DNA from 2 places in the Microbacterium sp. NPDC058342 genome. Region 1 is predicted to be linked to the other one. Evidence: riboswitches for the same ligand, from Rfam matches in the RefSeq annotation. Region 1 holds a riboswitch; the other holds the start of a gene.
What was found. Region 1 has a riboswitch for thiamine pyrophosphate ahead of ACFWHT_RS11220 (ECF transporter S component). Riboswitches for the same ligand answer to the same signal wherever they lie in the genome.
Positions count from the first base shown of each region.

Region 2: another riboswitch for thiamine pyrophosphate. It lies ahead of thiM (hydroxyethylthiazole kinase); the one in region 1 lies ahead of ACFWHT_RS11220 (ECF transporter S component).

Region 1 covers NZ_JBHXID010000002.1:271,080-277,027, forward strand. Annotated here, with positions in the region: gene ACFWHT_RS11210 (ABC transporter ATP-binding protein) at 1-735, shown strand, start outside; gene ACFWHT_RS11215 (D-alanyl-D-alanine carboxypeptidase family protein) at 845-2,566, opposite strand; TPP riboswitch at 2,606-2,715, shown strand; gene ACFWHT_RS11220 (ECF transporter S component) at 2,708-3,352, shown strand; gene ACFWHT_RS11225 (ABC transporter ATP-binding protein) at 3,354-4,814, shown strand; gene ACFWHT_RS11230 (energy-coupling factor transporter transmembrane component T family protein) at 4,811-5,599, shown strand; gene ACFWHT_RS11235 (DUF488 domain-containing protein) at 5,609-5,948, opposite strand, start outside.
Region 2 covers NZ_JBHXID010000003.1:239,665-245,612, forward strand. Annotated here, with positions in the region: gene pheT (phenylalanine--tRNA ligase subunit beta) at 1-1,131, shown strand, start outside; gene ACFWHT_RS14965 (pyridoxal 5'-phosphate synthase) at 1,195-1,779, shown strand; gene ACFWHT_RS14970 (cupin domain-containing protein) at 1,776-2,204, shown strand; gene ACFWHT_RS14975 (NAD-dependent epimerase/dehydratase family protein) at 2,290-3,282, shown strand; TPP riboswitch at 3,320-3,413, shown strand; gene thiM (hydroxyethylthiazole kinase) at 3,405-4,250, shown strand; gene ACFWHT_RS14985 (bifunctional hydroxymethylpyrimidine kinase/phosphomethylpyrimidine kinase) at 4,247-5,948, shown strand, end outside.

The DNA.
Region 1 (5,948 bases):
TTCTACGAGCTGAGCTCGGGGCGCATCCTGCTCGACGGGCAGGACATCGCCGACGTCGACCGCGACGAGCTGCGCTCGCGCACCGGCATGGTCCTGCAGGATCCCTGGCTGTTCGCCGGCTCCATCCGCGAGAACATCCGCTACGGCAAGGCGACCGCGACCGATGACGAGGTCATCGAAGCGGCCAAGGCGACGTACGTGGACCGCTTCGTGCACGCGCTGCCCGAGGGGTACGACACCGTCCTCGACGAGGACGCCTCGAACGTCTCGGCCGGCGAGCGTCAGCTGATCACGATCGCCCGTGCCTTCGTGGCGCAGCCGTCGATCCTCATCCTCGACGAGGCCACCAGCGCGGTCGACACCCGCACCGAGCTGCTGCTGCAGCACGCGATGGCGGCCCTGCGGAAGGGACGCACCTCGTTCGTGATCGCGCACCGTCTGTCGACGATCCGTGATGCCGACCTCATCCTGGTGATGGAGCACGGCGACATCGTCGAACAGGGCGATCACGACTCGCTGATCGCCGCCCAGGGCGCGTACTGGCGGCTGTACCAGTCGCAGTTCGAACAGGCCGCCACCGACATCGACGCGGAGGAGGCCCTCACCGGCTCGATGCCGGTCGTGGTGACGGGAGACGCCGAGGACGGCGCATCCGACGAGGATGCCGAGCCCACGAACGAGACGGTGGCCGCCGATTCCGTCGAGTCGACGGCATCCGACACCGGCCGGGCCTGACCCGCTGTCCCAGAGACGCCCGTCCCCGCTCGGGGGCGGGCGTCTTTCGGCGGGCGAGGTCGGCGCGCCGTCCACGTCGATGCCCGGCCCGGTCATCGCCGAGGCCGACTCAGTCCTTGTCGAGACCGAACAGCTCGAGCGGATGGGTGAGGCGCCACCAGAGGCTGGGCGCGGGCACGTCGTCGGCGAGCGACACCGACGTCTCTGCGGAGTCGATCGGGCCCTCGGCCGTGAGCGTGCCCGCCTCCGCGCCTGCGGTCGTCCTGGCGCCGAGATCGAGCGAGGCGGTCGCCGTCGCGGAGGCGCCGTTCCACAGCACCACGCGGGCATCGGCGTCCGTCACGACGTCCACCTCGGCTCCCCACTCGGTCGTGACCTGACCCACGACGGTTCCAGCCGGCACCGACACGGGCTGCTCGGCGAGGGATTCCTCCACCTCGGCGAACAGCGAGCGGGTGACGGCGAGGCGCGCCTTGTTGCTGTCCTGGCCGAGCACGGCGGCGAAGAGCCGCACCGTGTTCTCGCCGACCTGCACCTCCTTGGCGGTGAGCAGGTTCCAGTGCGACAGCGTGCCGGTCTTCACACCGACGACGCCGGCGTCCTTCAGCATCCCGTTCGTGTTGGTGACCGTGCCCACGCCGGGGATCTCCGCCGATCTCGTGCCGACGATCTCGGCGAAGACGGGGTTCTTCATCGCCAGCTCGCCGAGCTGGACCAGGCCCGCGGGTGTGGCGACGTTGCCGCTGTCGAATCCGGACGGCGTCACGAGCGTGACGCCGGAGATGCCGTGGTCCCTCAGCCACGTGGCCGACGCTGCGGCGAACGCGCGGTCGGAGCCCCAGAGCTCGTCGGAAAGCCGGTCGATGTAGTTGTTCGCGGAGCCGAGCAGAATGCCCTGCAGCATCTGGTACTCGGTCAGGCTCGCGCCAACGGGCACGTCGAGCGAGGACTGGTTCGCGCGACGGTAGCTCCAGTAGTCACGGGAGTCGGCGTAGGTGAACGCGAAGCTCGGGCCCTGCTCGCCGACCTCGAGCGGCAGCTCGTCGAGCACCATCAGGACGCTTGCGACCTTGGTGATGCTCGCGATCTCGTCCTGCGAGGTGGTCGACGCCAGCGGCGCGATGCCCTCCACGGCGACCGCCGCGCTGCCCTGCGCGGGAGCTGTTGCGGTCGCGGCGGGAGCGGGATCGATCTCCACCTGCGTGGCCGTGATGGTCGGCGGGACCTCGTGCAGCGGCCACAGCAGCGTCGTGGCGACGTACGAAGCGCAGAGCGCCGCGACGATGCCGACGGGGAAGAGCACCCGGGGGCGCCGCCAGCCGGGTGTCAGGCGGGCTCCCGCGAAGAGATCCGACGCCTCGGCATCCGCCGCGTCCGCGACGGCCACCCGTCGCGGGTCGAGCCAGGTCAGTGCCGTCGTCGGATGCGTCTCGTCGGCCCAGGCCCGGACGGGCTCGCGCTCGTCGTGCACCTCGGGATTCGAGTCGCCGTCGGAGTGCGGCTCGGAGAGGGACTCGGGCGGGGCTTCGCCCTCGTCGGGGCCGAAGAGGGCGGTCGCGGCGATCGGGGCCGCGTCGGCGGGGTCGGCGGCGCGTCCGCGGGGCGGACCGGTCTCGGGGACCGTGGTCTCGTCGTCGACATCCACAAGGTCAGTATCGTCGTCCCGCGCCGGGGCGACGGGAACCGCGCCGTCCGGGGCCGCCGACGTGTCCTGCGACCCGTCGGCGACGGACGTCTCCTGCCCGTCGTCTGCCTGCTCGCCGTGCGCGCGAGACCGCTCGCGCAGCGATCGGCGCGTGAGAGCACGCGTGGACTCGGGGGAGACAGTCACCCGACCTACGCTACCAAGCACTCACCGGACTATGATCGAGGTCATCACCACGGGAGTCCGGCGTGCCGGGCTGAGAGGAAGCGAACCGCGCTTCGACCGTCGAACCTGATCCGGATCATGCCGGCGCAGGGAGGAGTTCCTATGAACACGTCCGCACCCACGTCCACATCCGCGCCCGTCCGCGCCGGATTCCTCCGCCCCGGCGCCCTCCGCTGGCGCGTCGTCGACATCGTCGTCGCCAGCGTCCTCGGAGTCGCCTGCGGATTCCTGTTCTACGCCTGGAACTTCGGGTACCTCGGGCCGAAGGCCCTGCTCGAACCCTTGATGCCCGGCGTCCAGGGACTGCTCGACGGCCCGTGGCTGATCGCCGGCGTGCTCGGCGGCCTGGTGATCCGCAAGGCCGGCGCCGCGATCTACGTCGAGACGATCGCCGCCGTGGTCTCTGCGCTCGCGGGCGCGCAGTGGGGAGGGTTCCTCACGATCGAGGCCGGCCTCGTGCAGGGACTCGGCGCCGAACTGATCTTCCTGCTCTTCGCCTACCGGGTATGGACGCTGCCCGTCGCGGTGCTCGCCGGAGCCGGCGCCGCTCTCGCGGGCGGGATCAACAACATGATCCTCTGGTTCGCCGGATCGGATGCGACGTTCACCACCGTCTACATGATCTGCACCGTGCTCTCCGGCGCCGTGCTCGCGGGACTGCTCGGCTGGCTCCTGACCCGGGGTCTCGCGGCGACGGGCGCGTTGGACCGCTTCGGGTCGGGCCGTGAGGTCCGGGCGCGCGTCTGACATGGCATCCGCCGGGAACCGGCCGCTCGCGGTCGAGGCGCGCGGCTGGGGATGGCGGCATTCCAGCCGGCTCGCGTGGGCGCTGCGGGACGTGTCGCTGCGGATCGAGGAGGGCGAGCGCGTGCTGCTGCTCGGCGCCTCCGGCGCCGGCAAGTCGACCCTGCTGCACGGACTCGCCGGCGTGCTCGGCGGCGACGAGGAGGGCGAGGCCGAAGGGGAGCTGCTGATCGGAGGGATGCCTGCGGCCTCGGCGCGCGGCCGCGTCGGGCTCGTGCTGCAGGATCCTGATTCGCAGGTCATCCTCGCCCGCGTCGGCGATGACGTGGCCTTCGGCTGTGAGAACCTGGGCGTCCCGCGTGCGGAGATCTGGCGCCGGGTCGGGTCGGCACTGGACGCGGTCGGTCTCGACGTTCCCCTGGATCGGCCCACCAAGGCGCTGTCCGGCGGGCAGAAGCAGCGCCTCGCGCTCGCCGGCTCGCTGGCGATGCAGCCGGGACTGCTGCTGCTCGACGAACCGACCGCGAATCTCGACACCGACGGGGTGGTCGAGGTCAGGGAAGCGGTGGAGCGGATGCTGCGCACGCAGCACACCACGCTGGTCGTCGTCGAGCACCGTCTCGACGTGTGGCTCCCGCTGATCGATCGCGTCATCGTGATCGGAGGGGGCGGTGTGATCGCGGACGGGCATCCCGATCGCGTGCTCGTCGACGAGGGCGCCCGGCTGGCCGAGGCCGGGGTGTGGGTGCCAGGGCATCCGCCCCGCTTCCCACCCGCTCCGGCGTCCGCGCCCGGGCCGCAGCTGCTGCACGCCGCGGAGCTGTCGGTCGCTCGCGTGCGCGGCGCGACCGTCGCGCACGGCATCGATCTCGAGGTGCGGTCGGGGTCGGTGCTGGCGATCACCGGCCCGAACGGTGCGGGCAAGTCGACGCTCGGGCTGACCCTCGCGGGACTCCTGCCACCCGCGGCCGGCGGGGTCACGGCATCCGATCATCTCGCCGCCGGCGCGGGGCCGGAGCCGATCCGCTGGGCGTCACGGCAGCTGCTCACCCGCATCGGCACCGTCTTCCAGGAGCCCGAGCACCAGCTGCTGTCGAAGACCGTGCAGGACGAGCTCGAGGTCGGGCCCCGTTCGCTCGGCCTCGCGGATGCCGAGATCGCTGCGCGCACGGACGAACTGCTCCAGCGCCTGCGACTGGACCGGCTCGCCCGAGCGAACCCGTACACGCTGTCGGGCGGTGAGAAGAGACGTCTCACGGTCGCGGCATCCCTCGCGACCCGCCCGCAGGTGCTGATGCTCGACGAGCCCACCTTCGGTCAGGACGCGCGCACCTGGCAGGAGCTCGTCGCCATGCTCGCATCGCTGCGCGACGACGAGGGTTCCGCGGTGATCACGGTGACGCACGATCCGGATGTCGTCACCGCGCTGCACGCCGTCCGCTTCGAGATGGGAGCTGTGTCGTGACGCTGCTCGAGACCAGGGCGAGAACGGGGACCATCGCGCGGATCAACCCGGTCGCGAAGCTGGGGGCGAGCGCGCTGGTGGCCCTGCCGCTGATCCTCACCCTCGACATGGTCTCGGCCGCGGTGGCGCTCGTGCTGGAATGCGTGCTGTTCCTGTTCGCGGGAATCGGCTGGCGCGAGTTCTGGCTGCGCACGTGGCCGGTGTGGCTTGCCGCCCCCCTCACCGGTCTGACGATCGCGCTCTACGGCGAGGCGAGCGGCACCGTGCACCTGGAATGGTTCCTCGTGCGCATCAGCGACGGGTCGCTGCTGCTCGCCGGGGCCACCGTGCTGCGCGTTCTCGCGATCGCCCTGCCCTCGGTCGTGCTGTTCATCACGGTCGACCCGACCGATCTCGCCGACGGGCTGGCGCAGACGTGGCGGCTGCCTGCACGGTTCGTGCTCGGCGCGCTGGCCGGGCTGCGCATGGTGGGGCTGTTCATCGACGACTGGCGAGCGCTGCAGCTCGCGCGACGCGCTCGCGGGGTGGCGGACCGGGGACGGGTGCGCCGGTTCCTCGGGATGGCGTTCGCCCTGCTCGTGCTGTCGATCCGACGCGGCGCCAAACTGTCGACGGCGATGGAGGCTCGCGGCTTCGGCTCGCCGGTGCGACGCACGTGGGCGCGTCCCGCACGCTTCGGCCGGCCGGAGTGGATGCTCCTGTCGATCGGTGCCGCCATCTCGGGGGCGGCGATCGCGATCGCGGTGGCCGCGGGCACCTGGAACTTCATCCTCGGGCCCTCCTGAGCGCAGCACTCAACCGAGCAGCGGCTTCAGCACGCCTTCCAGCACCACGACGTGATTGTGCTCGGTGTCGTGGACGGCGTAGACCAGGGTGACGACCGGGCGCCCTCGGAGCTCGCCCACCAGTTCCTGCAGCGCGTCCGCGCTCGGGCCCGCGAGCTGTGCCCGGTAGCGTTCGGCGTTCGTCTCGAACTCGGCGCCTGGGGCGTGCCACGCGCGCCGCAGCTCGGCGGTGGGGGCGACGTCCTTGGCCCAGAGGTCGATCGCCGCGCGCTCCTTCGAGACGCCGCGCGGCCACAGCCGATCGACGAGAACACGGAACCCGTCGTCGGGGGAGGCGCTGTCGTAGGCT
Region 2 (5,948 bases), on a different contig from region 1:
GTCATCCCGCCGAGCTGGCGCCCCGACCTCACCGACAAGTGGACGCTCGTGGAGGAGGTCGCCCGCATCCACGGTCTCGACCGCATCCCGTCCGTCCTGCCGACCCCGCCCTCCGGTCGCGGCTACACTCCGCTGCAGCAGGGACGCAAGCGCGTGGCGGACGCCGTCGCCGCGGCGGGCTTCGTCGAGACGCCGGCGTTCCCGTTCGCCAACGAGGAGCAGAACGATCTGCACGGCTCGGCGAGCGGTGAGCACCTGCCCAGCATCCGCCTGGCCAACGCCCTGGACGGACAGGCCGCGTACCTGCGTCGCTCGCTGCTGCCCGGTCTGCTGCAGACCGCGCACCGCAACATCTCGCGCGGTCTGGTGGACCTGGCGATCTTCGAGACGGGACTCGTGTTCACCCCCGAGGCGGGCGTGACCTACGGCACCGACTCCGTCCCGCCGCTCGCGCAGCGTCCGAGCGATGAGACCCTGGCGCAGCTGAACGCGGCCATCCCGCCGCAGCCGCGGAACATCGCGGTGCTGCTGACCGGCCACGTCACGCCGCGCCAGCCCGGGCGTGCCGCCGAGCACGCGAGCCTGGGCGACGCCCTGCACGCCGTGCAGGTGATCGGCGTCGCGGCCGGCGTCGACATCGACGTGGCCCAGACGCAGCGCGCCGCCCTGCACCCGGGGCGCGCCGGCGCTCTGAGCGTGCGCGGCGAGGAGATCGGCTACGTCGGCGAGCTGCACCCGCGAGTCGCCGCGGATGCCGATCTGCCGGGCCGCGCCGTGGTGCTCGAGCTCGACCTCGACCGCCTGCTCACCCTTGCGGGGGAACGCGTGGTCGTGGAGTCGCTGTCGACGTACCCCGCGGCGACGCAGGACGTCTCGCTCGTCGTGGATGTCGCTGTGCCGGCGTCCGACGTGCGCGCCGCGCTGGTCGAGGGCGCGGGCGAGTTGCTCGAGTCGGCGGCGCTCGTCGACGACTACCGGGGCGAAGGCGTGGCCGAGGATTCCAAGAGTCTCACCTTCGCACTGCGCTTCCGGGCGTCCGACCGCACCTTGACCGCCGCCGAGGCCACCGAGGCCAAGCTCGCCGGAGTCGCGGTCGCGACCGACCGCTTCGGCGCCGCGATCCGCGACTGATCCGCCTGCATCGCCGCCGCATTCCGCACCGGGATGCGGCGGCGACTGCGTAGGCTCGAGGTCATGACCGACGCCGCGTGGCTGCGCAGCCTGCGCACGCTCTCCGGGGACGCCCCGGCATTCGACCCTGCTGGGGCCCCGGCCGATCCCGTCGTGCTCTTCCGGGACTGGCTGGCGGATGCCGTGGCACGCGGCGTCGCCGAGCCGCATGCGATGACGCTGGCGACCGTGGACTCCGACGGTCTGCCGGATGCGAGGACTCTGATCCTGAAGGACTTCGGTGATGCCGGCTGGGGCTTCGCCGGGCATCGACGCTCTGCCAAGGGCGTGCAGCTCGCCGCCCGGCCTGCTGCGGCGCTGAGCTTCTGGTGGCAGCCGCTGGTCCGCGCGGTGCGCGTGCGCGGCAGTGTGCACGAGGCCACCGCAGCGGAGTCCGCGGCGGATCTCGCCGCTCGCTCGCCCGCCGCCCGCGCCGGGGTCGCCGCCGGAGACTGGGTGCTCTGGCGCGTCGTTCCGGAGCGCATCGAGTTCTGGCAGGGTGCGCAGGACCGCGACCATCTGCGGCTGGTGTACCGCCGGGGTGCGCACAGCTGGACCCGCGAGGCCGAGCATGCCGAGAACGGATCCGAAGAGAAGGAGATGCGATGAGCGACTACCAGGTGACCGAGATCGGCGCGCTGCAGGACTGGCGCGCGTTCCATGGCGGATTCGATGAGGCGCGCTCGCGCGACGGCCGCCGCGTCGTCGACCACGAGCTGACCATGCAGTACATCGGCATGACGGCGAACGCCCTGGTCCCGGGTGAGGAAGCCGGCTACTGGCACGTGCACGAGAAGGTCGAGGAGCTGTACGTGTTCCTCGCCGGACGCGGCCAGATGGGGCTGGACGACGACGTCGTCGACGTGGAGGAGGGCACGGTCGTGCGTGTGGGTCAGGGCGTGTGGCGCACCTGGCGGGCACTGCCGGACAGCCCGGGCGAACTGCGCTGGCTCTGCATCCGCGCCGGCGGCGAGCACCTTCCGCACATGCCCGACGACAGCCGTCGCGGGCCGGACCGTCCGATGCCGTGGTGAGTCCCGTCCTTCGGCGGGAGCGGGGTCGCATCCGCTGACAGCGGAAGCCCTTCCCTGTGGAGCGTCCGGATGCTGTCATGGCGTCATGACTCAGGTGCTGGTGCTCGGTGGAACCGGGTGGCTGTCGGGGCGGATCGCGCGGAAGTGGCGGGATGCCGGGGCGCAGGTGACCTGCCTCGCGCGGGGCGGACGTCCCGCGCCGGACGGGACGGTGCTGCTGCGCGGGGATCGCGATGATCCGGCCGTGTACGACCGGCTGCGCGAACAGCACTGGGACGAGGTGGTCGACATCTCCTCCCGGGCGCGGCACGTGCGCGAGGCGGTCGCGGCGCTCGGTGCGAGCACAGCGCACTGGACCTACGTCTCGTCGATGTCGGCGTACTCCGACGACACGACCCTCGGGCTCGACGAATCCGGGGCACTGCACGAGCCCGCGCAGGAGGGCGACGAGTACGAGTACGGCGCGGAGAAGGTCGCCGCGGAGCAGGCCGTGAGCGCGCTGGGGGAGCGGGCCTTCATCGTCCGGCCCGGCCTGATCGTCGGGGAAGGCGATCCCAGCGACCGCTTCGGGTACTGGGCGGCGGCGTTCGACCGCGCCGGGAACCAGCCTGTACTCGTCCCCACCCTCGCCGACAGGTACACGCAGGTGATCGACGTCGACGACGTCGCCGAACTGCTGGTGAGCGGCAGCAGGCAGGGGATCGTCAACGCGATCGGAGACGCTCACCCGCTCGTCGACGTGCTGCGCCGCATCCGCTCGGCCGCCGGCCACACCGGCGAGCTCCTCGAGGCCTCCGACGACTGGCTGCGCGGGCACGGCGTGGACTACTGGATGGGAGAGCGTTCCCTGCCGCTGTGGCTCCCCGCGGACATGCCCGGGTTCGCCCGTCGGGACAACACCGCGTACAAGGCATCCGGTGGTCGCCTCACGCCGATCGACGACACCATCCGGCGCGTGCTCCACGACGAGCGCGCCCGCGGGCTCGATCGCGAGCGCCGCGCGGGACTGACCCGTGCGGAGGAGCAGGAGCTCATCGGACAGCTCGTGCCGGCCGACGTCGATCCCGCTGACGACTGAGCCGACCCGACGACCGACGTCCTTCGCTAGACTCGCGATCAGTGACACGGGGTGCCGCATCCGCGGCTGAGAACAGACCCGTCGAACCTGATCTAGTTCGTACTAGCGAAGGGATGTCGCGAATGAGCGATCCTCTGCGTCCTGCATCCGCCCCCGGCCTCGCCACCGAGGCGGCCGACCTGCTGAGGGCGCTGCGCGCGGGCCCGCCCCTCACCCACTGCATCACGAACGCGGTGGTCACCGGCTTCACCGCCAACGTGCTGCTCGCCGTCGGCGCGGCCCCGGCGATGGTCGACATCGTCGGCGAGGCCGGGATGTTCGCGGGCATCGCCTCGGGCGTGCTCATCAACCTCGGCACTCCGACGCCCGAGCAGCGGGCGGCGAGCCTCGAAGCCGTCGCCGGCGCGAACGCCGCAGGCACGCCGTGGGTGCTCGATCCCGTCGCGATCGGGGCGTTGCCGATCCGCACGGCGCTCGCGCACGAACTCGCACAGCAGCGCCCGACCGCGATCCGCGGCAACGCCTCCGAGATCCTCGCGCTCGCCGGTCTCAGCGCCGGTGGTCGCGGTGTCGACGCCACCGACACGACGGATGCCGCAGCCGAGGCCGCACGCGCACTGGCGCACCGGCACGGCAGCGTCGTGGCCGTGTCCGGTCGCGTCGATCTCCTCACCGACGGAGAGCGGGTGCTGCGGCTCGCGAACGGCGACGAACTGCTCACCCGGGTGACGGGCGGCGGCTGTGCTCTGGGGGCGGTGATGGCAGCCTTCCTCGGCGCCGCCCGCGGCACCGGAGCGGATGCCCTGACCGCCGTCGCGGCGGCGAGCCTCTTCTACACGATCGCCGCGGAGCGCGCGGCTGCGCGCTCCGCAGGACCCGGCAGCTTCGCCGTCGCACTGCTCGACGACCTCGCCGGCCTGCAGCCCGAGGACATCGCCGCCGCCCGCTTCGAGGCGGAGGCACTGTGAACGCCGACCTCTCGCTGTACCTCGTCACCGACCGGATGCTGTGCGGCGACCGCGGGGTGTCCGAGACCGTGCGCCTGGCCGTCGACGGCGGCGCCCGCATCGTGCAGCTGCGCGACAAGGAGGCGACGGATGCCGAGACCGCGGCTCGGCTGATCGAGCTGTCGCAGGTCATCGACGGTCGCGCGCTGCTCATGGTGAACGACCGGCTCGACGCGGCGCTCGCCGCCCGTGCGGCCGGCGCCCGCATCGACGGCGTGCACCTGGGACAGGGCGACGCATCCGTGCTCCGCGCCCGCGCCGAGCTCGGACCCGATGCGCTGATCGGCCTCACCGCCAACAGTCCCGAGCACCTCGAGGCCGTGCTCGCGCTTCCTGCGGGTACCGTCGACTACCTGGGGGTCGGCGTGATCCGCCCGACCAGCACCAAGCCCGACCACCCGCCGGCACTCGGGGTGGACGGCTTCCGCGCGTTCGCCGCCGCCAGCCCGCTGCCGTGCGTCGCGATCGGCGGAGTGGGCATCGACGACACCGAGGAGCTGCGGGATGCCGGCGCGGCGGGACTCGCGGTCGTCTCGGCGCTGTGCGCGGCCGAGGATCCCGCGCAGCGAGCCGCCGACTTCGTGAGCCGCTGGCGTGCCGCGGGCATTCCCCGCGTGCTCAGCATCGCGGGCAGCGATCCGTCCGGCGGTGCGGGCATCCAGGCGGACCTGAAGTCCATCGCCGCGAACGGCGGCTACGGCATGGCGGCGATCACCGCTCTCACCGTCCAGAACACGCAGGGGGTCCGTGCCGTGCACGTGCCGCCGGCCGAGTTCCTGCGCGAGCAGCTCGACGCGATCTCGGACGACGTCGTCATCGACGCGGTGAAGATCGGGATGCTCGCGAACGCCGACGTCATCCGCGCCGTCGCCAGCTGGCTCGACACCGTGCGTCCCCCGATCGTCGTCATCGACCCCGTGATGATCGCCACCAGCGGCGACCGGCTGCTGGACGCCGAGGCCGAGCAGGCGCTGGGCGACCTGCTGCGTCGCGCCGATGTGGTGACCCCGAACCTCTCTGAGCTCGGCGTGCTGACCGGCCGGGAGTTCGGCGACTGGGAGGATGCGCTCGCCGCGGCATCCGTGCTCTCCGGCGCGATCGATGCGCGGGTGCTCGTCAAGGGCGGCCACCTCGACGGCGCCGACGCCCCCGATGCGCTCGTCGGACGCGGCGCGATCGTCGAGTTCCCGGGCCCCCGCATCGACACCGCGAACACGCACGGCACCGGATGCTCGCTGTCCTCGGCGCTCGCCACCCGTCTGGCGCGCGGCGAGTCGCCCGCAGAAGCCGTCGGTGGATCCCGCGCCTGGCTGCGCGAGGCGCTGCGCTCGAGCGACGAGCTGCACGTGGGGCGCGGACACGGACCCGTCAACCATTTCGCCGGGCTGTGGCGACGCGGTGGGCTCGAGACGGCGCCGAGTGCCGCGGACATCCGCTCCGACTGGTGGCGGGGCATCGCGGGCATCCGGCGCGACATCGATGAGCTCCCGTTCATCCGCGCCCTCGCCGACGGAACGCTCGATCGCGAGCTGTTCCTGACCTACCTCGCCCAGGACGCCCTGTACCTGCGCGAGTACGCGCGCGTGCTGGCAGAGGCCGCCCGCCTCGCCCCCACCGCCGAGGAGCAGGGCTTCTGGGCGGAGTCCTCGCACGGCTCGA